4 regions of the Cobetia sp. 2AS genome follow, and region 1 is predicted to be linked to each of the others. Evidence: predicted binding sites of a transcription regulator. Region 1 holds the regulator's gene; each other region holds the start of a gene.
What was found. Region 1 encodes PhoB, which activates phosphate uptake and scavenging genes when phosphate is short. Its sites were predicted from a motif close to TGTCATANNNNTGTCANA; they were not measured.
Positions count from the first base shown of each region.

Region 1 (7,180 bases):
AGCAGCCCATCCAGCGGAGTTTCCTCCGGCGCGACCAGCGTGACGCGGTGGCCGGCCGCCGTCAGATCATTGGCGTATTCACAGCCGACCAGTCCGGCACCGACAATCACCACATGCCCCTCTTCCCCGCGCTCGCGGGCCTTCGCCAGCGTCGCGCAGAAGGCCGCATAGTCGTCGAGGTCATTGATGCTCTGCACGCGTGAGGCCACTTCCGCGGCGACGGGGAAGGGACGACGCGGCGCGGCGCCGAGTGCCAGCACCAGCTCGTCATAGGCCAGACACTCCTCGCCCAGCCATAGCTGGCGGGCATCACCGTCGATGGCGGTGACGCGTTGATGGGTACGCAGCTCGGCATTCAACTCGTCCACCAGCGCCACCGGCGCCTGACGCGACAGGTCGGTGGCCGACATCTTCTTGGCGAAGGCGGTGGACAGCATGGGCTTGGCGTAATCGTGGCCGCTATCCTGGCTGATGAGGATCAGCCGGCTGTCCTTGTCACGCGCACGCAGCGCGCGCGCCAGACCAATGCCCGCCATGCCGGTACCAATGATGACAAGGGTGCGAGGGTCGCGCATGGCACCATCTCCTGAGATCGATCCGAGGGAAGCGCTGATGAAAGAGCGCCAGCAGCGTCCGTCATGAACGCCGATGAATGCGCCCAGCATACCAGCCCGCCAGCAGTGCAGGCATGCCTGAGCGGGAGGCCTTGCCGCCCGGCCATGCTAGACTCGCCATTTCGTCATCCTGACAGGGAATTCACCGTGGTCCGATGCCCAGCAGGCGAGCCTCATCGCGCAGCGCTCACGCCACAGACCTCCACCTGTGAGGCGCCTCATCCGTCAGCCGAGTCCCTGTGCCAGCCTGCGCCTCGCTGGCCTTCGCCCACGCGCGCGGCACCCGCTGCTTCGGCGGCGGTGCGCCGCCATTGGCAGCCGGCTGCCGCGCTGCAGGGGGTCATGCCAGCCGGCTGGTGGGCGTGGCTCTCCTCGACGGACTCGCTGACCCAGCGTCTTGCCAGCACCATGCAGCAGCAGGATGAACGCGATGACCAGCCCATCCAGGGCCTGCGCGTGCGCCTGCTGCTGCAGGACACCGGCCCCGCACGGCTGGATGAGGCGCGCCTGCTGGGCATCGGCCCACGCCGGCATGTCTGGCGACGCGAAGTGGCACTCTGTCATGGCGATACGCCATGGGTGATCGCACGCTCGCTGGCGGCGCTGGACCTGGCCCACGGTCATCGCCTCTCGACGCTGGGCGAGCGCTCGCTGGGCCATTGGCTGTTTCGCCAGCCCGACCTGACCCGCAGCGCCATCGATGTCAGCCGCGCCCCGCTGGTGCTTTCGAGCCCCAGGCCGCTGGCCCGCACCACCAGCCTGTGGATGCGCCGCTCGATGTTCTCGCATGGTCGCTTCAAGGTGCTGGTGCAGGAGGGCTTCACACCGGCCTTCCAGCACGCGCTGCAGCTGGCCTGAGCCTTGCGGCCGACTGGCCTCGTTTCCCTCTCTTCCCTTGCCCACTACCACCCGCCCAGGAGCCCCGATGACCGCGTCATCCACTTCCGCCGCTTCGCGTCCTTCCAGACTGGCCGACTACCTCGCCCTGACACGGCTGGACCGCCCCATCGGCACCTGGCTGCTGATGTGGCCGACCCTGTGGGCACTGTGGCTGGCGGCAGATGGCATTCCCGAGCGCACGACCCTGCTGATCTTCATCGCCGGGGTCTATCTGATGCGCGCCGCCGGCTGCGTCATCAACGACTACGCCGACCGCCATTGGGACAAGCATGTCGAGCGCACGCGTGATCGGCCGCTGACCTCGGGTCGCATCTCGGAACGCGAGGCGCTGACGCTGTTCGGGGGGCTGGTCGCGGCCGCCTTCGTGCTGGTGTGCTTCACCAACCTGACCACGGTGCTGCTGTCGATCGTCGCCGTGCTGCTAGCGGCCAGCTATCCGTTCATGAAGCGCTTCCATCATCTGCCTCAGGTAGTGCTGGGCGCCGCCTTCGGCTGGGCGATTCCGATGGCCTTCGCCGCGACGCTGGAGGAGGTACCGACCTACGGCTGGTGGCTGTTCGCGGCCAACCTGATGTGGACGGTGGCCTACGACACCGCCTACGCGATGGTCGATCGCAACGACGACCTCAAGGTGGGCATCAAGTCCACCGCCGTGCTGTTCGGGCGTGCCGACAAGCTGATGATCGGCCTGTTGCAGCTGGGCATGCTGGTGGTGTTGATCGGCATCGGCCTGCACTTGGCGCTGGGCATCTTCTACTGGCTGGGGCTGGCTGCCGCCGCCGTCACCTTCGTCTGGCAGCAACGTCTGATCCGTGAGCGTGAGCGTGCGCCCTGCTTCCAGGCCTTCCTGAACAATCATTGGACGGGTCTGCTGATCTTCGCCGGTATCGCCCTGGCGACCTGGCCGATGAGCTGACTCCTGCATAAACATTAGTATTATTTAATTTAAAGCGACCCCTGCCCTCTGTTGCTCCCCAGCCCACGGTTCATGCCTGCCTGCCGCGCCTCCAAGGCGGCTGGCAGGCTTGGGTGCAAGCTGCCATGCTGGCAGTTGTCATCTCGTTGTCATATAAGCGGGTTGTAATCGTCATCGACTTGTCATTCTGGCGCGTGCGCCGACTGCTGCATGGGATCTAGCGATGAGCTCCAAGACCGTACTGATTGTCGACGATGAATCCTCGATTCGCGAGATGATCGCCGTTGCCCTCGAAATGGCGGATTACCGCGTGCTGGAGGCAGACAATGCCCAGGACGCCCACGCCATCGTCGTCGATGAAAAGCCCGATCTGCTGTTGCTGGACTGGATGATGCCGGGCACCAGTGGCCTGGAGCTCGCGCGGCGTCTCAAGCGTGACGAGACCACCTCGGAGCTGCCGATCATCCTGTTGACCGCCAAGGGCGAGGAAGACAACAAGATTCAAGGCCTGGAAGCCGGTGCCGACGACTACATCACCAAGCCCTTCTCGCCGCGCGAGCTGGTCGCCCGTCTCAAGGCCGTGCTGCGTCGCACCACTCCCAAGGGGGTCGAGGAGGCGGTGGAAGTCGAAGGCCTGATGCTCGACCCGGCCAGCCACCGCGTCACCGCCCACGGCAACTCGCTGGATGTCGGCCCGACCGAATATCGCCTGCTGCAGTTCTTCATGACGCATCAGGAGCGCGCCTACACGCGCAGCCAGCTGCTCGATCAGGTATGGGGCGGCAACGTCTATGTCGAGGAGCGCACCGTGGACGTGCACATCCGTCGCCTGCGCAAGGCGCTGGGCACAGGCCATCAGCATCTGATCCAGACCGTCCGCGGCACCGGTTACCGCTTCAGCGCTCAGGCCTGAGGGATTCATGCGCTATTGGACCAACGAGCTATGGCGCCTCGGCTACCTTGCCGGTGGCTTCGGCCTGATCGGTGGCCTGCTGGGCCATCTGGGCTGGGGCCTGGCGCTGGGCCTTTCGCTGTATCTGTTCGTCCATCTCAAGCACTTGAAGAGCCTCTACACCTGGCTGATCACCAATCCCCATGAAGAGCCGCCGCCCGGCGATGGCGTCTGGGGAGACCTGCTCGATCGTCTCTACCGCTACCAGAAGGGCCAGCGACAGGCTCAGGAGCGACTGCGCAGCATCCTCAACCGTATCCAGGAATCCTCCGAGGCCATGCGCGACGGCCTGGTGATGCTGGACAACCACGGTGACATGGAATGGTGGAACAGCGCTGCCGAGCAGCTGGTCGGTCTCAAGGCCAGCCACGACCGCGGCCAGCACATCACCAACTATCTGCGTGACCCCGTCTTCATCGACTACTTCAACCGGCTGGCCTACCGCGAGCCGCTGACACTCCAGTCGCCGCTGTCTGACAACCTGACGCTGCAGATCTCCATCACCCTGTTCGGTGACAACGAGCGTCTGGTCATGCTGCGTGACGTCACCCGCCTCTATCGCCTGGAAGAGATGCGCCGCGACTTCGTGGCCAATGTCTCCCATGAGCTGCGCACGCCGCTGACGGTACTGGCCGGCTATCTCGAGACCTACTCCGATTACGCCGATGACCTGCCACCGCGCTGGCAGCGTGGACTGGGCCAGATGCAGAGCCAGACCGACCGCATGCAGCATCTGGTCGAGGACCTGCTGACCCTGTCACGCCTGGAAACCGACGAGCTGTCCGACAATGGTCGCTGCATCGACATGAGCGCCCTGCTCGGCCATATCCGCGACGACGCCGAAGGCCTGTCCCAGGGGCGCCACACCTTCTCCATCGAGGCCGATGCCAGCCTGTCACTGCGCGGTGAGGAGCAGGAACTGCGCAGCGCGATCTCGAATCTGGTCTTCAATGCGGTGCGCTACACCCCCGAAGACTGCCATATCACCCTGCGCTGGAAGGCGGATGACCAGGGCCTGCTGGTCGAGGTGGAAGATGATGGGGATGGCATCGACCCGGTGCACCTGCCGCGCCTGACCGAGCGCTTCTACCGCATCGACAAGGGCCGCAGCACCGCCACGGGAGGCACCGGCCTCGGGCTTGCCATCGTCAAGCATGTGCTGATTCGCCATCAGGGCCATCTGGAGATCGACAGCCACCCCGGCGAGGGTGCGCGCTTCCGCTGTCACTTCCCCGACGAGCGCGCCTGTCAGGCGAGCGCTCCCCAGGCCAGCAGTGCGCTAGCCCAGTGATGGGCTGAATCAGTGATGATCTGACCCGGACGCCAGCCCAACGCAGAACGCCCCGCAGCCACCTCGACAGGAGGCGACTGCGGGGCGTTTCGTTTGGTCAATCAGACGACGCTGCGGCTATTTCAGCGACGTGCCAACCTAGCGACGAGTCAGTTCAGCGACGAATCAGTTCAGCGACAAGCCAGCTCTGCGACAGGCTGTCTCAACGACGCGGCGCCGGCAACTGACGGTAGTGGCTCTGCCACATCAATACCGCCCCGGCGACGGCGCCCGGGATGAACAGCAGATTGGCCAGCGGCACCAGCGTCATGACGAACACCGCGGCGCCGAAGGTCAGTGAGGGCCACCAGCGCGCCTTGAGGCGCTGCTTCATGTCACCGAAGCTGACCTGATGGTTGTCCATCGGGTAGTCGAGGTACTGGATCGACATGCTCCAGGCCGAGAACAGTCCCCACAACAGCGGTGAGAGCAGGTTCAGGCCCGGAATGAAGCCGATGATGAACAGCGCGATCATGCGTGGGATGAAGTAGCCCAGCTTGGCCATTTCACGCCCCAGCGAGTCGACGCCGATCTTCATCAGGCCACGGTCATCGTCGATCAGGGTGCCATCCAGACGATGCTCGACCTTCTCGGCCAGAATGCCGTAGAAGGGCGCGGCGATCAGATTGGTCACCAGGCTGAAGGTGAAGAACACCACCAGCAACAGACTCACTACCAGCACCGGCCAGATCAACCAGCTGAGCCAGTCCAGCCACGTCGGTACCTTGAGCATCCAGTAATCGATCCAGCCACCGAACTGGTTGAACAACACCCACAGCGTGATGCTGTAGAGCACCAGGTTGATCGCCAGCGGTACGAATACGAAGCGGCGCAGCCCGGGGGTATAGACCATGCGGGTCCCGCGGACCAGCGCCGATACGGCATCAATCATGCGACGTCCTCGTCATCTCAAAAGAACCGGCCAGCCAGCGGGCTGGCCGGAGCCACACCCTAGCACTCCCGCCTGCGCGGCGCAGCTGTCGGCCGCCTGACACCGCTCGCGCTCCCACGACGCAATCGCCCCGCGACCTGCCGGTGGGCAGGTGCGGGGCGAAAGAGGCGACACAGGGGCAGGGAAGCGCGTCAGCTCACTTCTTGTCCAGGTCCTGCGGCTTCAGGTCATGGGTATCGGTGTGACGCACGTCCACGCCCTTGACCAGGAAGATGACGTACTCGGCCAGGTTGTCGGCGTGGTCACCGATACGCTCCAGCGCACGCAGAATCCACATCACGTTGAGCACCGGCGTGATCTGGCGCGCGTCTTCCATCATGAAGGTCATCAGCGAGCGCATCGCGCTCTGATATTCCAGATCCACCGAGGCGTCTTCACGCAGTACCTTGAGGGCAAGGTCGGTATCGAAGCGCGCGAAGGCCGTCAGGGAGTCACGCACCATGCTGCGCACGTGCTGGCTGAGATGACGCACCTCGACCATGCCGCGCGGGCTCTGGCCGTTCTCGACCAGCGAGATGGCGTTGCGTGCGATCTTGCTCGATTCATCACCGATACGCTCGAGATCGGAGGTGGCGCGGATGACGGCCAGCACCAGGCGCAGGTCGGAGGCCGCCGGCTGACGGCGGGCCAGCACCCGGGTGCACTCGTCATCGATCTTGAGCTGCATGTCGTTGACAGCCTTGTCGTTGTCGCGCACCCGCGTGGCGGTTTCACTGTCGCCTTCCAGCAATGCCGTGACGGCATCCTGCAGCTGCTTCTCTACCAGTCCGCCCATGGCCAGCAGGTGTGTCTTCAGTGCATCCAGCTCGTGATTGAACTGCTCTGAGATATGCTTGCCGTGCGAATCGCTGGTGATATCCATTTCCCTCTCCCGGAAAGTCGCCCACCGAGTCAGGGGGCGTGACATGAATGACGTGACAAGTATGGCCCACTACTGACTGACACAGCGGGCTCCCCCTCAGCATGCCGACACTTGATTGCAGTTATGTTTCACCCATGGCGCAAAGGCGCTATCTGGCCGCCATCGTCAGCAATATCAGGGCGAAAAGGCTACTTGGCTACACGCTCGCGCCTGAGAGCGCTAACCGAAACGCCCCGTGATGTAGTCTTCCGTCTGGCGGCGCCGCGGGTTGGTGAACAGCTGATCCGTCGGGGCGAATTCCACCAGGCGGCCCTCATGCAGGAAGGCGGTATCATCCGACACCCGCGCGGCCTGCTGCATGTTGTGCGTGACGATGATCAGTGTCAGGCGCGAGCGCAGCGAACGGATCAGCTCCTCGATCTTGAGCGTCGAGATGGGGTCCAGCGCCGAGGCCGGTTCATCCAGCAGCAGCACCTCCGGCTCGACCGCCAGCGTCCGCGCGATCACCAGCCGCTGTTGCTGGCCACCCGAGAGCCCCAGCGCGCTGTCGTGCAGACGGTCCTTCACCTCTTCCCACAGCGCCGCGGAGCGCAGGCAGGATTCGACCTTGTCATCGAGGTGGCGCTTGTCATTCTCGCCGACCAGCCGCAGCCC
Region 1 covers NZ_JARWKQ010000005.1:81,162-88,341, forward strand. The annotation lists gene QD356_RS13650 (FAD-dependent oxidoreductase) at 1-575, opposite strand, end outside; gene QD356_RS13655 (chorismate lyase) at 915-1,472, shown strand; gene ubiA (4-hydroxybenzoate octaprenyltransferase) at 1,540-2,430, shown strand; gene phoB (phosphate regulon transcriptional regulator PhoB) at 2,654-3,343, shown strand; gene phoR (phosphate regulon sensor histidine kinase PhoR) at 3,351-4,673, shown strand; gene cysZ (sulfate transporter CysZ) at 4,876-5,604, opposite strand; gene phoU (phosphate signaling complex protein PhoU) at 5,801-6,526, opposite strand; gene pstB (phosphate ABC transporter ATP-binding protein PstB) at 6,746-7,180, opposite strand, start outside.

Region 2 (7,180 bases), on a different contig from region 1:
GGTAGGCCATTGGTCCCCTCATCAATAGGCCCAAAATCGCCCATTTGGAAGGTACCACCTTTGACAGAAATCATATTGTCTTCAGTTTTTTTGATAAGAGCCGCGATTTTTTCCTGATCGGAGGTAGTAAGTTCCTCGCTATTGGACTTAGATTCATTGCAGCCTGAGAGTAGCAAAAGTGATATTGCTAAGATAAAAGTGGAAGATGAATTGCTCACTATATTTCTCAGTTAGTTAAATTTGTTCGTGATATGTTATCATTTTTTTATTCATTAGTAAATGTGGAGCTATAAATGAATGGCCATTTCATGGTGGTCAATGTTTATTCTTATACAGTTGATCTTTGAAGATAAAGTCTTAATTATCGCAGTTGTTCTTGATTCAGTGATAGAATTTTATAAAGCGTTGTATTACTAGCTAGGAGATAAGCATGTTCAGTTCCGGAGATGGCGTCATCGTACTCGGGGATAGCACGACACATGGCGGCAAGGTGGTGTCTGCCCAGTCCAACTATCTGCTGGAGGGCAAGCCGGTGGCAGTGGTGGGGGACATGGTGACGTGCCCCAAGGATGGCCACAGCACCTGCAGCATCATCGAGGGGCATCCCACCATCAGCTTGAATGGCAAGCCGGTAGCGTTTCATGGCTGCCATACGGCATGTGGGGCGGCGTTGATCTCTGCGGCAAGTGGCAAGCACGGCCTGGGATGAGGGTGTGAGCTTGCCCATGTGGTATCTGTATTCGATGATCCCGTAGCCTTGGCTGCGGGATTTTTCGTTCTGGATCTGCGTGAGTGCCGCGGGCTCATGTTTCAAGCGCCGCATTGCTGTGGAGGGGGCTAAATTCACGTTCAAGGTTTCATTGAAAGTCTTTCTCCGTGCCGCGGGTTTTTCAGCCAGGCAGCGAAAGATAGTGTCAGTCACTTCCCAAGACAGAGCTGCTGCCACGTGACGCAGCAGGTCTTGCCGTTGGGCCGATGACAACCATTGACTATAAGGGGCATCTCCATGCTCACCTTGATCGTGAAATTTGACGTCAAGCCCGAACAACTCGATACCTTCAAGCAGGCCTTGGCTGACAACAAGCTGGGCTCAGCGGCTGAACCGGGGATGCTGGAAATGCGTTTCTTCGCGGCCAAGGATTCTCCCACCACCATCTTCGCCTACGAGCGCTGGGCAAGCACCGAAGCGCATCAGGCACATGTGAATCAGCCCTACGCGCAAGCCCTGCTGAAACTGGCTGACACGGCGTTGGCATCGCCATTCGAGGTGATGCCCTTGAACGATACTGACCCGGCGCCATTGCATGAGACGAACCCCAGGCACGTGCAGCCGGAAGATGAGGTATTTAGTATCTTCTTCATCTTCAAGATCAAGGAAGAATATCGCGCTCGGTTGCTGCAACAATTCACCACGCATGTGGCGAAGACGCGCAGTGAGGAGCCGGGCAATCTCGTGTTTGATCTGTATACCATCGACGGGCAGGACGACACGCTGGTGATATACGAGCATTGGCGCACGGAGTCAGACCTGTGGGACATTCACTTCCAGCAGCCCTATGCCATCGAGACAGGCAAGCTGTTGGAGCAGGCCATGGTCGGGGACATGCAGCAGTACCTGAATATCGTCAGCGAGTTCTGAGTTCTCCGCCGCTCATTCGTTTCCTGTTTGCCCATTCAATGCGCGGCCCTTAGAGGCTGCGCATTGTGCGTTCACCCCCCTTGAACATCAGCGTGCCATCCCACCGCCCTCCACGCCTGTGAGCTCAACCAGGCGGCTGTCATGAAATCCTGCAGCGCCACCTGCACGTAAGCTGGCAGGCCAGTGCGAGTCACGCGAATGTGATAGTTTCTGGAGCATCCAGCCGTTTGGCGGCGCAGAGTCCCGGGCATTTTCTTCGCCGGCGGGGCAAGCGGCGCCGTGTTATTACCCGGTAGTGGCAACCCTCTTCATCTTTGGTCAGGACTCCCCGTCATGAGTGATGCGTATTACCTCCACCTTACCGATCGCCTGCGCGAACAGCTGAAGGACCCTGATGCCTTTGAAGAGGGGCGATTGCCTTCTGAACGCGTGCTGGCCGAGCGCTTTGACACCACGCGCGTGACGTTGCGTCAGGCGTTGGGGCAGCTGGAGGGGGAAGGGCGCATTCATCGCAGCAATCGGCGTGGGTGGTTCGTGTCGCCGCCGCGGCTGGATTACGACCCCACGCGTGACTCCGGCTTCAATGACTATGTGACGGCGCAGGGGCGGCGCCCACGCACGGAAGTGCTGCTGACCGATCTTCAGGCCCACCCACCGGCTGCGCAAGCGCTTGGCCTGGCGGCCCAGACACCGCTCTATCTTATTCGCCGCCGGCGTTTCGTGGATGAGCGCGCCGTGCTCAGCGAGTCGATGTGGGTGGTGCCGGAGCGCGCCCCGGGACTGCTCGAGGAGGGCCAGTTCGGGGTGTCACTGTGGGCGGAGCTGCGCGGGCGCTACGGCCTGACGCTGGCCCACCGTGAGCTGCGCTTCTACTCCGAGTCGCTGGGGGAGCAGGCCGCCCGGGAGCTGGGAGTCGCCATGGGCAGCCCCGGTCTGACCGTACGTCGCGCTACCTTCGATGAGCAGCATCGTCCCATCGGCTATGACGAAGAGCGCTGGCTGCACAACGCGCTGTGCATCACCGTCACGCTCAAGAACAAGCCCTGAGCCAGCGCTGCAGGGACACTATATGAGGTAACACTGTTTCACTGGGGTTTCAACTGACTGTCACGGGGGTGTCATTCGGCCCGCCCATACTCTTGGTATATACCAGATGGCGAGAGCCATTCATTCCAAGCGTTGGAGAGTCCCGATGTCCTTCTTGACCCGTTCCTTCCTCACCCGTTCCTTGCTGGCCAGTGCCGTTGGTCTGGTCGTTTCCCTCAATGCCCAGGCGGCCACCGAGCTCACCGTCTATACCGCGGTGGAGTCCGATGATCTGCAGAAATATGCCGAGCGCTTCCAGCAGGCGCACCCGGATATCGACATCAAATGGGTACGCGACTCCACGGGCGTGATCACCGCACGATTGCTTGCCGAGAAGGACAACCCGCAGGCGGATGTGGTGTGGGGCCTGGCCGCGACCAGCCTGCTGGTGCTCGAGAAGGAAGGCATGCTGTCGCGTTATGCCCCCAAGGGAGTCGAGGCGCTGGATACCAAGTTCGTCGACCCCGCCTACCGTGATGGCCAGGACCCGTCCTGGGTCGGGATGGACGCCTGGGTCGCCTCGCTCTGCTACAACACCGTCGAAGGTGAGCGACTGGGAGTGCCCAAGCCGACGTCCTGGGAAGACCTCACGCGTCCCGAGTTCAAGGGCCACGTGATCATGCCCAACCCGAGTTCTTCCGGTACCGGTTATCTGGATGTCGCCAGCTGGTTGCAGCTGTGGGGTGACGAGGGCGGCTGGGAGTACATGGACCGCCTGCACGACAACATTGCCCGCTACACCCACTCAGGCTCCGCGCCCTGCAACCTGGCCGGTTCCGGCGAGGCCGTGGTCGGGGTGTCCTTCGCCTTCCGAGGCGCGCGCCTCAAGGCACAGGGCGCACCGGTGGACCTGGTCTTCCCCGAGGAAGGGCTGGGCTGGGACATGGAAGCCGCGGCGATCATGAAGGGCACCGACAAGCGTGAGGCGGCGCAGACGCTGATGGATTGGGCTGTGTCCAAGCCGGCCAATGAACTCTACAACGAAGGCTATGCGGTCGTGGCCTATCCGGGGGTGGCCAAGCCGATCGAGCATTATCCGGCCAATATCACCGAGATGATGATCGAGGCTGACTTTGCCAAGGCGGCCAACCAGCGGGATGCAGTGCTCGCCGAATGGCAGCGCCGTTACGACGGCAAGTCCGACAGTCAGTAAGTCACGCCCAGCCACCTTCGTCATTGCCCCGGCGCCTTGCGCCGGGGTCGGGAGTTTCTCGCATGTCTCTTGTGACCGCACCCCCGCGTCATCACGCCTCGCGTCAAGCGCCGCCATCGACTGCCGGCGCCTCGCCGCGCGCGGTATCCGCCCCTGCAGCCCGGGCGCCTGCGCGTGACGCAGCGCCTCAGGCACTCACCACGCGTTCTGCGTCGTCAGACAGCATTCACCTCAAGATCAGCGGCCTCACCAAGCGCTATGGCCAGTTCACGGCCCTGAGCGAGATCGACCTTGCGATCCGCGAAGGCGAGTTCGTGTGCTTCCTCGGCCCCTCCGGCTGTGGCAAGACCACCTTGCTGCGCGCCATCGCCGGGCTTGCGCCGCAGAGCGAAGGCACCATCCACCAGCGCGGCCAGGACATCTCGCGACTGCCGCCGCAGGCGCGCGACTTCGGCATCGTCTTCCAGTCCTATGCGCTGTTCCCCAATCTCACCGTGTTCGACAACGTGGCCTATGGGCTGCGCAATCGGCGCGATGCGCGTGATGCGATGCGTCGTCGCGTGACGGAGCTGCTCACCCTGGTGGACCTGGCCGGCAGTGAAGGCAAGTATCCGGCGGCCCTGTCCGGGGGCCAGCAGCAACGCGTGGCACTGGCGCGGGCGCTGGCGACCGAGCCGGGGCTGCTGTTGCTCGATGAGCCGCTTTCAGCACTGGATGCGCGCGTACGCCTGCATCTGCGCAGTCAGATCAAGGCACTGCAGGCACGGCTGGGCGTCACCACCATCATGGTGACCCACGACCAGGAAGAGGCCCTGGCCATGGCGGACCGCATCGTGGTGATGAACCATGGTGTGATCGAGCAGATCGGCACTCCCGCCGAGATCTACCGTCAGCCGGCGAGCGCCTTCGTGGCCGAATTCATCGGCAGCATGAACTTCCTGCAATGCTGTCCCGAAAACGCCAGTACTTTGCGTCTGGGGCAGCAGCGACTGGAATGCGCGGCGCATGATCTGGAAGGCCTGGATCAGGCGCGTCTGGCCATTCGCCCGGAAGCCGTCTCGTTGTGCGCAGTGGGTGAGGGGTTGTCGGCGCAGGTGGATCACGTCGAGTTTCTCGGCGCCTTCCTGCGTATCACTCTGACGCTTGAGGGCTGTGGGCAGACACTGTCGGCGGATGTGGCGCTCAAGGACAGTGAGTCACTGGGCGTGCGGGTCGGTGCCCGGGTGGGTGTGCGTCTGCCGTCCGAGGCGATCCGCCTGTATCCGCTGGTGGAGGCGCAGGCATGATGGCGCGCGCATTGCCCTTGCCGGGTCGGCTGTCAGGCGAGTCCGGCTTGCGTCTGTTGATGTTGCTGCTGGCCCTGGCGCTGCTGGTCATCGGGCTGCTGTTGCCGCTCGCCACCATGCTGATCAAGAGCGTGCAGGACCGCAGCGGCGACTTCGTCGGCCTGGCCAACTTCGCGCGCTATGTGCAGACGCCGGCGCTGGTCGGCTCGATCATCAATTCCGTCAGCATCGCGTTGATCAGTACCCTGACGGTGGTGAGTCTGGCGTTCCTGTGCGCGTACGGCATCACCCGAACCTGCATGCCGGGCAAGCGCGTCTTCCGCATGCTGTCCATCCTGCCGCTACTGGCTCCGTCACTGCTGCCAGCCATCAGTCTGGTGTATCTGTTCGGCAATCAGGGCTGGTTCAAGGATGTGCTGCTGGGGGAGAGCATCTACGGCCCCATCGGCATCGTGATGGGCATGACCTTCTGGATCTTCCCGCATGCGCTGATGATCATGATGACGGCGCTCAGCAACAGCGATGCCCGTCTCTATGAAGCCGCGGATGCGCTGGGAACGCCCAAATGGCGCAGCTTTCTGACCATCACCTTGCCGGGCGCGCGCTACGGCATCATCTCCTGTGCGTTCGTGGCCTTCACGCTGGCGATCACCGATTTCGGCGTGCCGAAGATCATCGGCGGGCAGTTCAGTGTGCTGGCCACCGATGTCTATCGTCAGGTGGTGGGGCAGCAGAACTTCCAGATGGGCGCGGTGGTCAGCGTCATCCTGCTGTTGCCGGCCTTGCTGTCCTTCGCGGTGGACCGCTGGATCCAGCGCCGTCAGGTCGCGCAGCTCTCGGCGCGCGCCGTGCCCTGGCAGCCGACGCCAAGCCCGCTGCGTGACTGGGTCTTCACGCTGCTCTGCTACGGCGTGGCCGCCGCGATTCTGGCCGTGATCGGTACCGCCATCTACGCCTCGCTCGTGCAGTTCTGGCCCTACAACCTGAGCCTGACCCTCGATCACTACGCCTTCAAGGCGCTGGCGGGTGGTGGCTGGAACGCGTGGCTCAACTCGCTGACGCTGGCCTTCTGGGTCACCTTGATCGGCACGCTGGTCATCTTCTTCAACGCCTGGCTGACCGAGAAGAGTCAGGGCTATCGCCCGCTGCGCCAGGGGCTACACTTCATGGCGATGATGCCGATGGCAGTGCCGGGCATGGTGCTGGGTCTGTCCTACATCTTCTACTTCAACCAGGCCGACAACCCGCTGAACTGGATCTACGGCACCTTCGCGATTCTGGTGCTCAACACCCTGGTGCATTTCTATACCGTCTGCCACCTGACCTCGGTGACTGCGCTCAAGCAGCTTGATGGGGAATTCGAGGCGGTCGGTGCCTCACTCAAGGTGCCGTTCTGGAAGACCTTCTGCCGCATCACCTTGCCGGTGTCTCTGCCGTCAGTGCTGGATATCTCGGCCTATCTGTTCATGAACGCGATGACGACCGTCTCGGCAGTGGTATTTCTCTACAACAGCGATACCCGACTGGCCTCCATCGCGGTGATGCATCTCGACGAAGCCGGGCACTTCGCCAGCGCGGCCGCCATGGCAGTGCTGATCTTCTTCACCTGTCTGGGCGTCAAGCTGCTGCATGCGGTGGTCAGTCATCTGCTGTTGACCCGTGCCCAACGCTGGCGACAGGCGACTTGATTACGCCGTTGGCCGTCTTTTTTTTGTGCAAATTAACTGGTATATACCAATGAGCATTCAACATCCGTACCTGCTGACTCCCGGTCCCTTGACCACCAGTGCGAGCGTCAAGGCCGCCATGATGAAGGACTGGGGCTCCTGGGATCAGGACTTCAACACCAAGACCGCCGAGATCTGCCAGCAGTTGCTCCGCTGTGCCAATGCCAGTGAGCACCATGAGTGCGTGCCGATGCAGGGCAGCGGTACCTTCGCGGTCGAGGCGGCGCTGGGCAGTCTGATCGAGCCGACGAGTACGACGCTGGTGCTGGTCAATGGCGCCTATGGCAAG
Region 2 covers NZ_JARWKQ010000001.1:913,584-920,763, forward strand. The annotation lists gene QD356_RS03865 (SUMF1/EgtB/PvdO family nonheme iron enzyme) at 1-218, opposite strand, end outside; gene QD356_RS03870 (PAAR domain-containing protein) at 431-709, shown strand; gene QD356_RS03875 (antibiotic biosynthesis monooxygenase) at 1,007-1,639, shown strand; gene QD356_RS03880 (UTRA domain-containing protein) at 1,973-2,686, shown strand; gene QD356_RS03885 (putative 2-aminoethylphosphonate ABC transporter substrate-binding protein) at 2,832-3,878, shown strand; gene QD356_RS03890 (putative 2-aminoethylphosphonate ABC transporter ATP-binding protein) at 3,941-5,164, shown strand; gene QD356_RS03895 (putative 2-aminoethylphosphonate ABC transporter permease subunit) at 5,161-6,852, shown strand; gene QD356_RS03900 (2-aminoethylphosphonate--pyruvate transaminase) at 6,902-7,180, shown strand, end outside.
Region 2: a site for PhoB is predicted at 2,745-2,762, ahead of QD356_RS03885 (putative 2-aminoethylphosphonate ABC transporter substrate-binding protein). Genes of this name have one in related genera too.

Region 3 (7,180 bases), on a different contig from region 1:
GTCTGATCATGGGTCACGTAGACGGAAGTGACCTTGAGACGCTTCTGCAGGCGGCGAATCTCGAGACGCATCTGCACACGCAGCTTGGCGTCCAGATTCGAGAGTGGCTCATCGAACAGGAAGACCTGTGGCTTGCGCACGATGGCGCGCCCCATGGCGACACGCTGACGCTGGCCGCCGGAGAGCTGCTTGGGGCGGCGATCGAGCAGCTCGGTCAGGCCCAGCAGCTCGGCGGCCTCGCTGACGCGCTGCTGGATCTCGTCCTTGGGCGTGCGCCGATTCTTGAGGCCGTAGGCCATGTTGTCGAACACGCTCATGTGCGGGTAGAGCGCGTAGTTCTGGAACACCATCGCGATGTCGCGCTCGGCGGGTTCCAGCTCATTGACGCGCTTGCCGTTGATCTCCAGATCGCCCTCGGAGATGTCTTCCAGGCCCGCCAGAGTGCGCAGCAGGGTCGACTTGCCACAGCCGGAAGGCCCGACGATGACGATCAGCTCGCCTTCGCCGAAGGCCAGGTCGATGCCATGCAGGGCCTGGTAGCCATTGGGGTACTGCTTCTTGAGCTGCTTGAGCGCCAGTGTTGCCATGAGTTGTGTATCCAGAGCGGTGGCGTGACGGGCAAGTCTGTCCATCACGGCGTAACGGAATCAGGGGGCTTGGGGCGAGGTGTCGCGGGTCGGAGCGCGAGATCACTTCTCGCTGTCCACCAGGCCCTTGATGAAGTAGCGCTGCATGAACAGGATCACCAGTACCGGCGGGCCCATGGCCAGCAGCGTGGTGGCGGTGACGTCCTGCCACGGCACCAGCCCATCACCGGTGGTCAGCATGCGCTTGAGGCTGACGACGATGGTCAGGTAGTCGGCATCGGTGGTGATCAACAGCGGCCACAGATACTGATTCCAGCCGTAGATGAACATGATCACGAACAGTGCCGCGATATTGGTCTTCGACAGCGGCAGCAGGATGTCCTTGAGAAAGCGCCACGGCCCGGCGCCATCTATGCGCGCGGCCTCGACCAGTTCCGCCGGAATGGTCAGGTAGAACTGACGCAGCAGGAAGGTCGCGGTGGCGCTGGCGATCAGCGGCAGGATCAGGCCGGCGTAGCTGTCCAGCATGTTGAGGTCGGCCACCACCTTGAAGGTCGGCAGGATTCGCACCTCCACCGGCAGCATCAGGGTGATGAAGATCAGCCAGAAGCACAGCTTGCGGAAGCGGAACTCGAAGAAGACGATCGCGTAGGCGGCCAGCACCGAGATGATGATCTTGCCGATGGCGATGCCCAGTGCCATCAGCATCGAGTTGAACAGCAGGGTCATCACGTCGGCGCCGAGACTGCTGACCGGGTCTGCCAGCAGCTGGCGGTAGTTGTCCAGGCCAGCCTCGCCGATCCAGACGGGGGCGACGTTGGAGTAGAGGTCACCCATCTCGTGAGTACTGGCGCTGAAGGCGATCCAGACCGGCAGGAAGAACAGTGCGCAGCCGACGATCAGCAGGGCATGGCTTGCGATATCAAGCCCGGGGCGGTTGTAGCGCATCAGTACTGCACCTTCTTCTCGACATACTTGAACTGGATCAGCGTCAGCACGCCGACGATGACCATCAACAGCACGGACTGGGCAGCACTCGAGCCCAGGTCCTGCCCGACGAAACCATCTTCATAGACCTTGTAGACCAGGGTGCGCGTCGAGCCGGCCGGACCGCCCTGGGTGGTGGCATCGATGGTGCCGAAGGTCTCGAAGAAGGCGTAGACCACGTTCATCACCAGCAGGAAGAAGCTGGTCGGCGAGAGCAGCGGGAAGGTGATGGTCCAGAAACGCCGCCAGGGGCCGGCGCGGTCCATCGCGGCCGCTTCCAGCAGGCTCTTGGGTATCGCCTGCAGACCGGCGAGGAAGAACACGAAGTTGTAGCTCATCTGCTTCCAGATCGAGGCCAGCACCACCAGCAACATGGCCTGATCTCCATTGAGCTTGTGATTCCAGTCGATGCCGATGGCGGACAGCAGCTCCGGCAGAATGCCCAGCGTCGGGTCGAACAGGAACAGCCATAGAACCCCGGCCACGGCGGGCGCCACGGCGTAGGGCCAGATCAGCAGGGTCTTGTAGGCGTGTGCGCCGCGCAGCACGCGGTCCGCTAGTACGGCCAGCCCCAGCGCCAATGCCATGGCGCCGAAGGCTACCGCAAAGGAGAAATAGGTGGTCGTCCATAGTGTCGTGAGATATTCCGGCTCGCTCAGCACGCTGACGAAGTTGCTCAGCCCGGTGAATTCCCGTGAGAGCCCGAAGGCATCCTCGACATAGAAGGCCTGTTCGATGGCCTGGTAGGCCGGCCAGAAGAAGAACACGGCCACGATCAGCAGCTGAGGCGCCAGCAGTATCCAGGGCGTGATGGGGTGTCGATTGAAATGGGCCATGCAGCAGGGGTCTCGCAAGCAAGGAGGGACTGGGTGGTTCCGTCGGTAGCACGGAGTCGGCAAACCTCGGCCGCTCCTGCGCCATCAAGCCGTGAGAGAAGGGAAAGGACACCGGATGTCGGATGCGCTTTCCCTTCTCTGGCTGGAGAAAATAGCGGGAGGGCGAGCCCGGCATGGGCCCGCCTCCGGTGTGGCGATGATCAGCCGTTGGCGCGTTCGAACTTCTCGAGCAGCGAGTCGCCGCGCTTGACGGCGTTGTCGAGACCGTCCTGCACGCTTTCCTTGCCGGAGAAGATCTTCTCCAGCTCTTCATTGATCACGTCACGAATCTGCACCATGTTGCCCAGGCGCAGGCCCTTGGAGTTCTCGGTCGGCGTCGCGGAGGTCATCTGGGTGATGGCGACGTCAGTGCCCGGGTTCTCGGCGTAGAAGCCCTGTTCGCGCGTCAGCTCTGCCGCGGCAGTGGTGATCGGCAGATAGCCGGTGAACTGGTGCCAGTCGGCCTGCACTTCAGGCTTGGAGAGGTACTGGAAGAACTTGGCGACGCCCTGGTATTCCTCATCGCTGTGACCGGACAGCACCCACAGCGAGGCGCCACCGATGATGGAGTTCTGCGGCGTCTCGATCACGTCGCTGTCATAGGGCAGCGGTGCCACGCCGAACTCGAAGCCCTTGGCGCTTTCCTTGACGCCGGCATAGCTGGCGGAAGAGCCCATCATCATCGCGCACTCGCCGGAATAGAACTTGGGCGCCGCGTCATCGAAGCGACCGCCGAACACGAAGCGCTTGTCGGCCTGCCAGTCATCGAGACGCTGAATGTGGTCGACCACGGCGGTCGTGTTGAATTCAAGGCGGGTATCGGTGCCGGCGAATCCATTGGCCTGGCTGGCGAAGGGCACGTCATTGCGCGCCGAGAAGTTCTCCAGCATCACCCAGGACGGCCAGGTGGTGGTCAGGCCACAGCTGGCGGCGCCGGAATCGACGACCTTCTTGAGCGCGGCGCCCATTTCCTGCCAGGTCTGCGGGAGGGAGTCGACGCCCGCCTTGGCCAGCACGTCCTTGTTGTAGTAGGTCACCGGCGTGGAGGAGTTGAACGGCATCGACAGCATCTTGCCGTCGGTGTCGGTGTAATAGCCGGTGACGGCAGACAGGTAGGCGTTCGGATCGAAGGCGGTGCCTTCCTGCGGCGCGAAGTCTGCCATCAGCTGATGCACCGGGACGATCGCGCCCTTGGCGCTCATCATGGTGGCGGTGCCGACCTCGAAGATCTGCACGATGTCCGGGCCCTTGCCGGCGCGGAAGGCGGCGATGGCGGAGGTCATGGTCTCGGAGTAGTTGCCCTTGAAGACCGGCTTGACGACGTAGTCGTCCTGGCTGGCATTGAAGTCGGCCGCGATCTCGTCGACCTTCTTGCCGAGTCCGCCCCCCATGGCGTGCCACCACTCCACCTCGGTGGCGGCGAGGGCACTGGCGGAGGCGGAGGCGAAACCGATGGCCAGCGCGAGGCTGGCGAGGCGACGAGTCGCGGTGGCAGTCGTGCGGGTGCTTGCATGATGAGTCGGGCGGCGCATGGTCAAACTCCTGAGAGGTTCCCCTGGCCAGCTTCCGCAACAAAGAAGAAGGACGCTGGCCGCTGACGATCGATGGCGACGATCAAGTGAACATTTTCTTGTTCTTTTGATGATCGTCCGAAAAGCGTAGACGACTCTATAGCGCCCGCCTTACAACTTTGTGACAGGAAGATGTTCATTCGAGCGAGGCTGAGCTTATGGCTGAATTTGTGACTGAGTTTGTGAATGAGCAGCGAGTGTGTGGCGCCGCCAGCTCGGCTCATACTGGCAAGCGAGGCGCCGGGGGTAACTCAAGTCCGGAATAAGCGGCCGGCGAGCGAGTGTGCTAGTCTTGCGCGCTGAAAATGCCTGTGGCGGAGAACGCGATGAAAGTGGTTGAAGTGAGTGCCGGTGCCCGACGTGATGCCTGTCTGGCGATGCTGTGCGCCGAAGTCCATGGCCGCGAGGGTGGTCTGGATGCGCTGGTGAGTTACGCCGGCGTGCGTGGGGTGTGGTTCGAGAATGAGATGGCGCGCCTGTTCGCGCTGGTCGACGATGCCGAGCGCATCCACTCTGCCGCGCTGCTGGTACTCGACGAGAACGCATGTGGCCTGAATCTGGCGCTGTGGGCGACGCCGACGGTGCATCGCGGTCACGACCACGGCATCGCGCTGGTCTCCCAGCTGTCCGATCACGGCCGCCTGCAGGTGCGCATCACCGACAGCTCACTGGTCAGTGTGCTGCGTCGCGCCGGCATCAGCGACTGGCTGGAGGCCGAGGCCGAAGGCGATCAACCGCGCGAGCTGGTCGGCATGAATCCGGCGGCGCGTGTCGGCAACCTGGCGGCCCTCGACGCGCCGCTGCGCCTGGACCGCGAGCGCATCAAACGCTCCTTCAAGGCGCGCCCGAAGGACTTCGAGACCTACAAGAACGCCTTCGTGCGTGACCTGGAGCACTTCGCGCGTCATATCTGAGGATGAGATGACGCAAGCGAATGACATGCTCTGCCAAGACAAAGGCCCCGCTCAGTGAGCGGGGCCTTTGTGGTTCTGCGATCGGCGATCAATTCCTGTATCGATCAGGTGGGCGTCGATCAAGCGGGCGTCGGCCAGTCATCAGGCGGCGTCCTGCTGCGGGTTGGAGGCGGTGCCGTCACTCGCCATCGGCTTGCGCACGAAGGCGTCGAATTCGAAGTGGTCGACGGTCAGCATGTCGAGTACCTCGGCTTCGAAGACGCGCATGAAGTCGCCATCCTCGGCGGACAGGATGCCTGCCTCGACCGCCGCTTCGATACGCGCTTCCGGTGACAGTGCGTCGGCCGGAATCTCGCCCTTGTGGTAGGCCTTGGCCAGCGCCTTGTAGATCGGCTCGGCGCGCGGGTAGTCCTTGAGCAGCGCGTTGTAGCGGGCGAGGGCGTTGTCCTGCTGGCCTCCGTCCTGCGCGTCCCAGGTGTTGTCGGTCAGCTTGGCACGCAGTGCAGTGTCGGTGGAGACGGCGCGGGCGATCTCGCGGGTCAGGCTGTCCTTGGGCATGGCGAACTGACGGCCACGCGGCAGGGCGATCACGCGCAAGGCAGTGCCCAGCGCACGGTTGGGCAGGTTGGCGAACAGCTCATCCAGTGCCTTTTCCGCGCGGTGCAACAGCCATTGCATGCTGTAGTGGAACAGCGCCTCTTCGTGTTCGCAGGCCTCGGATTCGTGCCACTGCTTGAGCGTCAGTGACGCCAGGTAGAGGTTGGAGAGCACGTCGCCCAGGCGTGCCGACAGCATCTCGCGCGCCTTGAGGCTGGAGCCGAGGCTTGCCATGGCCGCATCGGCGGACAGCGAGAAGGCGGCGCTGAAGCGGTTGATGTGGCTGGCGTAGGGCGTGGCGACGGCGTCGAAGCCGGTGGCCTTGCCGCCGATGCCGAAGCTCTGGGTGAAGGCGCGTGCCGCGTTGCCGAAGATCAGGCCGGCATGGCGGAAGAAGGCCTTGTCGAAGGCATTCAGGTCATCGGCGTCCTTGGCGGCCAGCTCCTCCAGCACGTAAGGATGGCAGCGGATCGCGCCCTGACCGAAGATCATCAGGTTGCGGGTCATGATGTTGGCGCCTTCCACCGTGATCGAGACCGGGGTGCCGGCGTAGGCCACGCCGATGTAGTTGCGCGGGCCAAGCGTCACGCCGCGTCCGCCGTGGATGTCCATGCCGTCGGCCAGCAGCGAGCGGGCCATCTCGGTCAGCTGGCTCTTGAGGATGGCGGAGGGCACCGCCGGCTTGTGGCCGTTGTCGATCATGTTGGCGGTGTGCAGCACCGACGCCTGGCTGATGTAGTTCATCGCGGCCATGCGTGCCAGCGGCTCCTGCACGCCTTCCATCTCGGCCACCGGCAGATTGAACTGACGACGGATGCGCGCAAAGCCGGCGCTCCAGCCCAGTGCGTAGCGCGAGATGCCCGCGGAGCCGGACGGCAGAGTGATGCAGCGACCCACCGACAGACACTCGACCAGCATCTTCCAGCCCTGGCCGGCCATCTGCTCGCCACCGATCAGGTAGCTGAGCGGAATGAAGACGTCCTTGCCGAAGATCGGGCCATTCATGAACGGCGCGCCGATCGGGTGGTGACGACGGCCGATGTCCATGCCGTCGGTGTCGCGCGGAATCAGGGCACAGGTGATACCGATGTCTTCCACGTCGCCCAGCAGGTGCTCGGGGTCGAACATGCGGAAGGCCAGGCCGACCACGGTGGCGACCGGCGCCAGGGTGATCCAGCGCTTCTCGAAGTTCAGGCGAATACCGACGACTTCCTCGCCGTCATGCATGCCGCGACACACGATGCCGGTGTCCGGGATGGAGGTCGCGTCACTGCCGGCACGCGGGCCGGTCAGACCGAAACACGGAATCTCGCGGCCATCGGCCAGACGTGGCAGGTAGTAGTTCTTCTGTTCTTCGCTGCCGTACTTGAGCAGCAGCTCGCCCGGGCCGAGGGAGTTGGGCACGCCGACGGTGACCATCAGTGTCTCGTTGACCGCCAGCTTCTGCAGCACCAGTGATTGCGCCTTGGCCGAGAAGCCCAGGCCGCCATATTCCTTGGGAATGATCATGCCGAAGAACTTCTCGCGCTTGAGAAATTCCCACAGCGCTTCGGGCAGATCGGCACGCTCACGCGCGATCTCCCAGCTGTTGGTCATGCCGCAGGCGACAGAGCATTGATCATCGATGAAGGCCTGCTCTTCGCTGGAGA
Region 3 covers NZ_JARWKQ010000001.1:56,650-63,829, forward strand. The annotation lists gene QD356_RS00250 (sn-glycerol-3-phosphate import ATP-binding protein UgpC) at 1-587, opposite strand, end outside; gene ugpE (sn-glycerol-3-phosphate ABC transporter permease UgpE) at 690-1,535, opposite strand; gene ugpA (sn-glycerol-3-phosphate ABC transporter permease UgpA) at 1,535-2,410, opposite strand; gene ugpB (sn-glycerol-3-phosphate ABC transporter substrate-binding protein UgpB) at 2,611-3,981, opposite strand; gene QD356_RS00270 (hypothetical protein) at 4,347-4,934, shown strand; gene QD356_RS00275 (acyl-CoA dehydrogenase) at 5,076-7,180, opposite strand, start outside.
Region 3: a site for PhoB is predicted at 4,130-4,147, ahead of ugpB (sn-glycerol-3-phosphate ABC transporter substrate-binding protein UgpB). Genes of this name have one in related genera too.

Region 4 (7,180 bases), on a different contig from region 1:
ACCGCATCTTCGCCGCGCGTGACCAGGACCGCGAAGACCGCGACAGCCGCGAGCAGGCACGTCTGGATCAGTGGCAGGCGCTGATCGAACGCCTCGACAGCTGGGAGCCGGAGACACTGGAAGACGCCGCCCTGCTCGATGACGCCCTGAAGGAAGCCGACACCCTCGGCCCGCTGCCGCGCGGCAAGCGGGGCGACGGCATGCGTCGTCGCTGGACCGGCATTCTCAAGCGTCGCGAGCAGCGTCTGGATGAACTGCACGCCCTGCAACTGCGTGAGGAATGGCAGCAGTGGCGTGATCTGCTCGAACAGCACGCCGTGGCGGATGCCAGCGCGCGCAACGGCGACGTGCAGGATGTCGAGCTGCCGAACACCTCGGCCTTCGATGACAACAGCCGTCAGGCCAATGCGGCGCGCAACCAGATGCGCCAGGCCCTGCCGAGCAACTGCAGCGCCGCCAACGAGCGCCTGGCCGAGCTGCGTGTCCACCTGGCCATTCTGTTCGAGGCCCCGCTGGGCAGCGAAGATGAATCACGCCGCCTGACCGTGCAGGTCGCGCGCATCAACCAGCAGCTGGGTGAGCGCATGGAACGTGAAGAAGAGCTGGATGAGGTGCTGGATGCGCTGCTCGCCAACGGTCCGCTGGACTGGGACGCCTGGCAGACCGAACTGCCGCGCTTCGATGCGCTGTTCAATCACTGAAGTCAGTGCTCTTGAGCTGGTGACGACGCGCTCGCAAGACTGAAGTCATGGCAACGAAAAGCCCCCGCCTCGATAGAGACGGGGGCTTTTTCATTCTCTCGCCAGGCGGGGCCGGGTGCCAACCCTGCACTGGCTCGCGCTAGCGCTAGCGCAGAGCATCAGCCCATGAACTGGCCGCCATTGATATCCAGGTTGGCACCGGTGATGAAGCCGGATTTCTCGTCGGCCAGGAAGGCGACCGCACGTGCAATCTCGTCCGGCTGACCATAACGCTTGACCGGGATGGTCTCGCGGATCGATTCACGGATCTCTTCGGGGATCTTCATGATCATGTCGGTGGCGATGTAGCCCGGCGACAGGGTGTTGACGGTAATGCCCTTGGTCGCGGTTTCCTGCGCCAGCGCCATGGTCAGACCATGCATGCCCGCCTTGGCGGCCGAGTAGTTGACCTGGCCGAACTGGCCCTTGCGGCCATTGATGGAGGAGATGTTCACGATGCGGCCGTACTTGTGCTCCAGCATGTCATTGATGACGGCACGGCAGGTGTTGAAGACGCTGTCGAGGTTGCAGTTGATGACTTCGCGCCACTGCTCATAGCTCATCTTGCGCATGGAGGTATCACGCGTGATGCCGGCGCAGTTGACCAGAACCGCGATCGGGCCGAAGCGCTCGCGGATTTCGTTGACGCCTGCCTGACAGGCTTCGAAGTTGTCCAGCTCGATGCCGGACAGTGCGATGTTCTCGAACCCGGCAGCGCGCTGTTCCGACAGCCACCCCTCTGCCTTTTCCTTGTTCCTGTAACCCGCAATTACCTGATACCCCTGGTTCGCCAGCTCGCGGCAGATAGCGGAACCAATGCCACCGGTACCACCGGTAACCCATGCGACGGGTGCTGTTTGTGTCATCTTATTGTGTCTCCCTAATCCTGGAACGTCCTGTGTCCTTGGCTTGGGCACAGCTTGGCGAATCTACGGACACCCCCGCCCTGAGAAAACGAGAATGCCTGCAACGACAACAATGACCCGCGTCTCTAACAGCCTGATGACAATCGTGCACTCTGTGACGCCTGCCATCCGCCTGTGCGAGGCGCGTCCTCCTCAGTATGGACAGGATGCAGCGGGAATGTATGTAGCAGATCTCTCACACAAGATGCCGATAATCGCTCAAGAGGCGCAGACGGGCTGGTGACGACTCACCGGACACGAGAAGTTTGCGTCAATTACGGGATAACGGTTGACGCAGCACTGTATATCCTTATACTACGCCCCACGTTGATGCGGGGTGGAGCAGTCTGGTAGCTCGTCGGGCTCATAACCCGAAGGTCATCGGTTCAAATCCGGTCCCCGCTACCACTGACAAGTCGTTGCCTATCAAGGTAATTGCCTGTCAGACACCAACGTGATGTTGCGGGATGGAGCAGTCTGGTAGCTCGTCGGGCTCATAACCCGAAGGTCATCGGTTCAAATCCGGTTCCCGCTACCAACCTCTGATGCGTCAGAGTTGGAGCAAAGGCAGTACCCAGTGTTGCGGGGTGGAGCAGTCTGGTAGCTCGTCGGGCTCATAACCCGAAGGTCATCGGTTCAAATCCGGTCCCCGCTACCAAGAATTCGAAAGGCCTGATGCCATGCATCAGGCCTTTTTCGTATGCGTGAAATTCCTGTGCGATGATGGCGTGGAAGCCGGTTCACGGGCCTGGCTACCCCTATCCACACCGGGCCTATCCACACCGGGCCTCTCCACACCTGGCCCCTTCACACTCATCACGTAAGTCCCAAGGGAGTGCCTGCATGCGCCACTGGCTGGTCAAGACCGAACCCGATGCCTTCTCGCTGGATGACCTGCGCCGCGAATCACCGGCGCTCTGGGATGGCGTGCGCAACTATCAGGCGCGCAACTTCCTGCGTGAGATGCAGCTCGGTGATGTCGTGCTCATCCAGCACTCCAGCTGCAAGGTGCCTGCGGTGGTCGGACTGGCCGTCGTCAGCGAACTCGCCCTGCCCGACCCGACGGCCAGTGACCCCGAGCACAAGGGCTTCGACCCACGTCAGGTGGCGGATATCGATGCCGACAAGCCTCCGCGCTGGGTCGCCCCGCGTCTGAGCTATCTTCGCCCGCTGCGCACCACCCTGCCCATCGCGCGCCTGAAGGCCCGGCCCGAGCTGGCGGATAGCCACCTGGTGCGCCGCGCACGCCTGTCCGTGATGCCGCTCAGCGAGAGCGAAGCCGCCTGCATCGCCAGCCTGGCCGGCGACACCCTGCTGCCGTGAACCGACGCGCCCGGGACGCTCGCGCGAGGAAGTGTCCGGCAGCGCCTTGAACTCCACTGCGACGGGCCGCATCATCAGGCCAACCGGCTCGCGCGCGAGCCTTGAATCGCAGACAGAATTTCGGGGCATGCACCATGATCATCGATCCCAATACCGGCCAGCCACTGACCGGCAATGACACCACCGCCGCCCAGCCACAAGGGGTGGTCGGCGGCGGTGCCGCCAGTGCACCGCGCCAGGCAGAAGACGCCAACACCTACATCATCGATGTGGACATGAGCAATCTTCAGCAGGTGCTGGAAGCCTCACAGCAAGTGCCGGTACTGCTGGATTGCTGGTCGCCGCAGAGCGAGCACTGCCTCGTCCTGACGCCGATCCTCGAGAAGCTGGCACGTGAATATGCAGGCGGCTTCATCCTGGCCAAGCTGAACGCCGAGGAACAGCAGGACATCGCCGCTCAGCTGGGCGTGCGCTCGGTGCCGGACGTCAAGCTGGTCATCCAGGGCGGTCTGGCAGGCAACTTCACCGGCGCACGTCCGGAAGCCGAGATTCGCCAGTTCCTCGAGCAGCACAAGGTCCAGCCGGCGGCAGGAGCAGGTCCCAGCCTCGCGGAGCAGGCGGCCACTGCACTGGAAAGCGGCGACCTCGTCACCGCCAAGGCGCTGTATCAGCAGCTGGCGCAGGAATCCCCCGAGACACCGGAATACCGCATCCACCTCGCCTCGGTGCTGGTCGCCGAAGGCAATGGTGAAGAGGCCCGTCAGCTGCTGGACTCCCTCAAGCCGGAAGACCGTGACGGCGCGCAGGCGCGTGGCGTACGTGCGCGCATCGACTTCATCGCCGAGGCTCCCTCTCCCGAAGAGGTGCAGGCGATGATCGAGCGGGACGACAGCGAAGCCCGCTACCAGCGCGCCATGCGTGACCTGGCGGATGGCCATTACGAGCTGGCGCTGGATGCCCTGATCAGCCTGGTGAAGACCGATCGCCAGTACGGCGATGATCTGGCACGCAAGACGCTGCTGCGTGTCTTCGACGCCCTCGGCGCGACCCATGAGCTGACCGTGCGCTTCCGTCGCCAACTGTTCGCTCTGATGTACTGATCGTGCTGATGTACTGATCGTGCTGGTGCGCTGATCGTGCTGGTGCGCTGACCGTATCAATGAGTTGATCACGCCACGCAGACGACAAGGCCCCGCCTCCGGTAAAGGAAGCGGGGCCTTGTCATTGAGGGCCAGCCGTCGCGCCGATTCAAGGGCTAACGACGGCTCCAGCCCTTGAGAAGCGAGGGGCGAGCACGCGATTCGCGCACGCTGGGCGGAAAGTCCACCTCTAGTTCCTGGCCCGCAGACTTCACGGCGTCTGGCGCAGACGGGGTGGCAGATGACGCCGCGGGCGCACGGCAGCGGGAAGATGGCGGCGACGAACGCGCCAGGCGCAGGCTCCCGCCCTGACAACACCATTCCCGACAGGCCGTCACGCCTGCATCCCTGCTTGCTGGCCGCCCTTGTCGCGGCGTCTCTGCCACCTCATGTCTCATCGTCGCATCTCCTGATGACAAGCCCCTCCCGATGAGCGGCCTGACTTCAGAGTTGACGATAATGATTCTCAATTCAAGTTTGCAATGAGCGATAGCTGCCAACGAAACGCCGCAGGCTGACCCAGATCAACTCCGGCCCTGTCGACTCCCCTTCTCGGCCGCTTCGCTCGCCCCCGCGATCCCTTCGCCAACCTCAGCCTTTCTGCAGGCGCTCATCCATCTGCTGCAGCGCCTTCTCCAGCTGCACGCGCGTGGTGCCGTAGTTCAAGCGCACGAAGCCCGGCCAGCCGAAGTCTGCGCCATCCGACAGCGCGACATCGCATTCCTCGAGCAAGGTCTGCTGCGGAGATTCCCCGAGCCCTGCCTTGCGCATATCCAGCCAGGCCAGATAGGTGGCCTGCGGGCGCGACATGCTGACGCCGTCCCAACGTGCCACGTGGCTTTCCAGCAGATCGAGATTGTCACGCAGCACGTTCAGCAACTCCTGACGCCACGGTTCACCCTCGCGCCACGCCGCTTCGGTCGCGGCCATGCCCAGCACATTGGTATCGGGCATCAAGCCATTGGCGGCGCCGGTGAAGCGTGCACGCAGCTTGGGATCGGTGATCACCGCGCAGGCGAACGTAAGCCCAGCGGTGTTGAAGGTCTTGGAGGGCGCCCACAGGGTCACGCAGCGCGCCGCCAGTCGCTCGTTCAGGCTGGCCAGCGGGATATGGCGGGCCGTCGGGTCCACCACCAGATCAGCATGCAGCTCATCGGAGACCACCAGCAGATCGTGACGCTCGACCAGCTCCGCCAGCGCCTCGAGCTCTTCCTCGCGCCAGACGCGGCCGGTAGGATTGTGCGGGTGGCACCATAGCAGCAGCTCGGTCTCGGGCGTGATGGCCGCTTCCAGCGCCTCCAGATCCAGACGCCAAGGGCCGCCTTGCGTCTCGGGCTCTGCCAGCGGTGCCATCTGCGCCAGTCGCCCGGTCTTCTGGGCCACCTTGAGGAAGGGCGGGTAGATCGGGGTCGTCGTGACCACGCCCGCGCCGGGAGAGGTCAATGCCAGACTGGCCAGGTGCAAGGCCGGCACCACGCCCGGCAGCCAGACGATGGCGTCACGCGGCACCTCCCAGCCATAATGCTCGCGACTCCAGTCACACAGGCTGTCATCGAGGCCCTCCGACGGCTTGGCATAGCCGTAGACCGGGTGCGCCACTCGCTCGGCCAGCGCTCGCGTCACGGCGGGCGGGGCGCTGAAGTCCATGTCGGCGATCCAGAGAGGCATGACGTCCGAGGCGTAGCGATCCCACTTCTGGGAAGGATACTGGCGTCGATCGAGCGGGGTGATGAAATCGAATGGCAAGATGGAGTCTCCCTGTGGCGGGCAAATTTGGCAGGCAACGCGAGCAGTGCTCTCGACTCACGCCGCCCTCGGGCGGCGAGAAGAATACCTGTGGACCAACTACAGCATAAGGCTTTGTGCATGTCTGAAGACACCTTTTACCCACAGGCCCAGCGCGGGCTGCCCGGTCTGTTGCATGCCTGGCTGACCCATGGCCGCGGCGACAGCGAGCGCCTCGCCGTGCTGCTGGCCGATACCGCGCGCGTCGCAAGTCTTGGCCAGCCCGCCAGCAATCCCGATGGCGAGACGCTGGAGCAGTGGGCCGCAGAGGGCGGTGCGCCGCTGTGGGCACCCAAGGCAGCGCTGTTCCTGTTGATGCAGATGCCGGCACGCCCGGTACCGCAGGGCCCGGATGACGCTTGCGCCTGGGCCTATTGCTGGTTGCGCATGCGCGAACACGACAGTCCTACGGCCGCCCTGATGGCGCTGCCGGAACACCTGCGTCAGCCGCTGGCCTGGCCCATCGAAGCCGCCTGGCAAGACCTGACGCACCAGCGGCTGATCTAGCCGCGCTCGATTGTCGAGCGCCCGCAGCGCTGTTGGTGAGCAGCGCTGCGTTTCTCTCTACTCTCCTCTGCTCTCCTTCCTCACCGCCCTCTGCTCTGATTTCCCTCCCCTGCTGACCCTCTCTTGCCTGCTCTATTCTCTTGTCCGCTCCCGCTCCCGCCCCCCTGCTACTGACAGCGATTCTGATGGTGACCCTGCTGGCGCCCTAAAGGACAGCTCGTCCTGCTCTCGGCATTGCTGACAGCCATGGGTAGCAGATTTCTCAGCGAATATCGTCATCACCGGCTAATGGCGTAGCGGAAACCTGAGACTCGTCAACGCGTAACTGACGCCATTTCGTTTAATCATCGTTTTGTGAAGCGATACACCCGAAGGGATTTCTTGTGTGAGCGAGGAGTAAAGTTCTTTCAACCGCAACGAAACGGTAATTCAACAAGAATCCGCTGGCGCGACACGACGACCAGCAAGCTTCAGGAGAAGCTCCATGACCACCTCCCTGATTGTCGGACTGGATGGAACCCCGGGCGGCGACAGTGCCATTGCCTATGCCAAGCGCGTCGCCTCTCTGGTGGGCGCGGAAACCAGGATCATTCTCTGCTACGTGGTCGAATGGTCGCCCTACAGCTTCAACACGCCGGAAGAGAACGCCCAGCGTGCCAGTCGCCGTGAGAACGAGATCAAGCTGGCCCGCGAGCGTGTGCTGGCGCCTGCCATCAGCGAGCTGGAAAAGGAGGGCTATCAGGTCGAGGGGCGTGTCCGCCACGGCGATGCCGCCGAGATC
Region 4 covers NZ_JARWKQ010000010.1:28,274-35,453, forward strand. The annotation lists gene QD356_RS17450 (DUF349 domain-containing protein) at 1-701, shown strand, start outside; gene phbB (acetoacetyl-CoA reductase) at 860-1,606, opposite strand; tRNA gene QD356_RS17460 (tRNA-Met) at 1,977-2,053, shown strand; tRNA gene QD356_RS17465 (tRNA-Met) at 2,107-2,183, shown strand; tRNA gene QD356_RS17470 (tRNA-Met) at 2,227-2,303, shown strand; gene QD356_RS17475 (EVE domain-containing protein) at 2,489-2,968, shown strand; gene QD356_RS17480 (tetratricopeptide repeat protein) at 3,103-4,068, shown strand; gene QD356_RS17485 (PatB family C-S lyase) at 4,699-5,853, opposite strand; gene QD356_RS17490 (hypothetical protein) at 5,974-6,399, shown strand; gene QD356_RS17495 (universal stress protein) at 6,884-7,180, shown strand, end outside.
Region 4: a site for PhoB is predicted at 1,731-1,748, ahead of phbB (acetoacetyl-CoA reductase). Genes of this name have one in related genera too.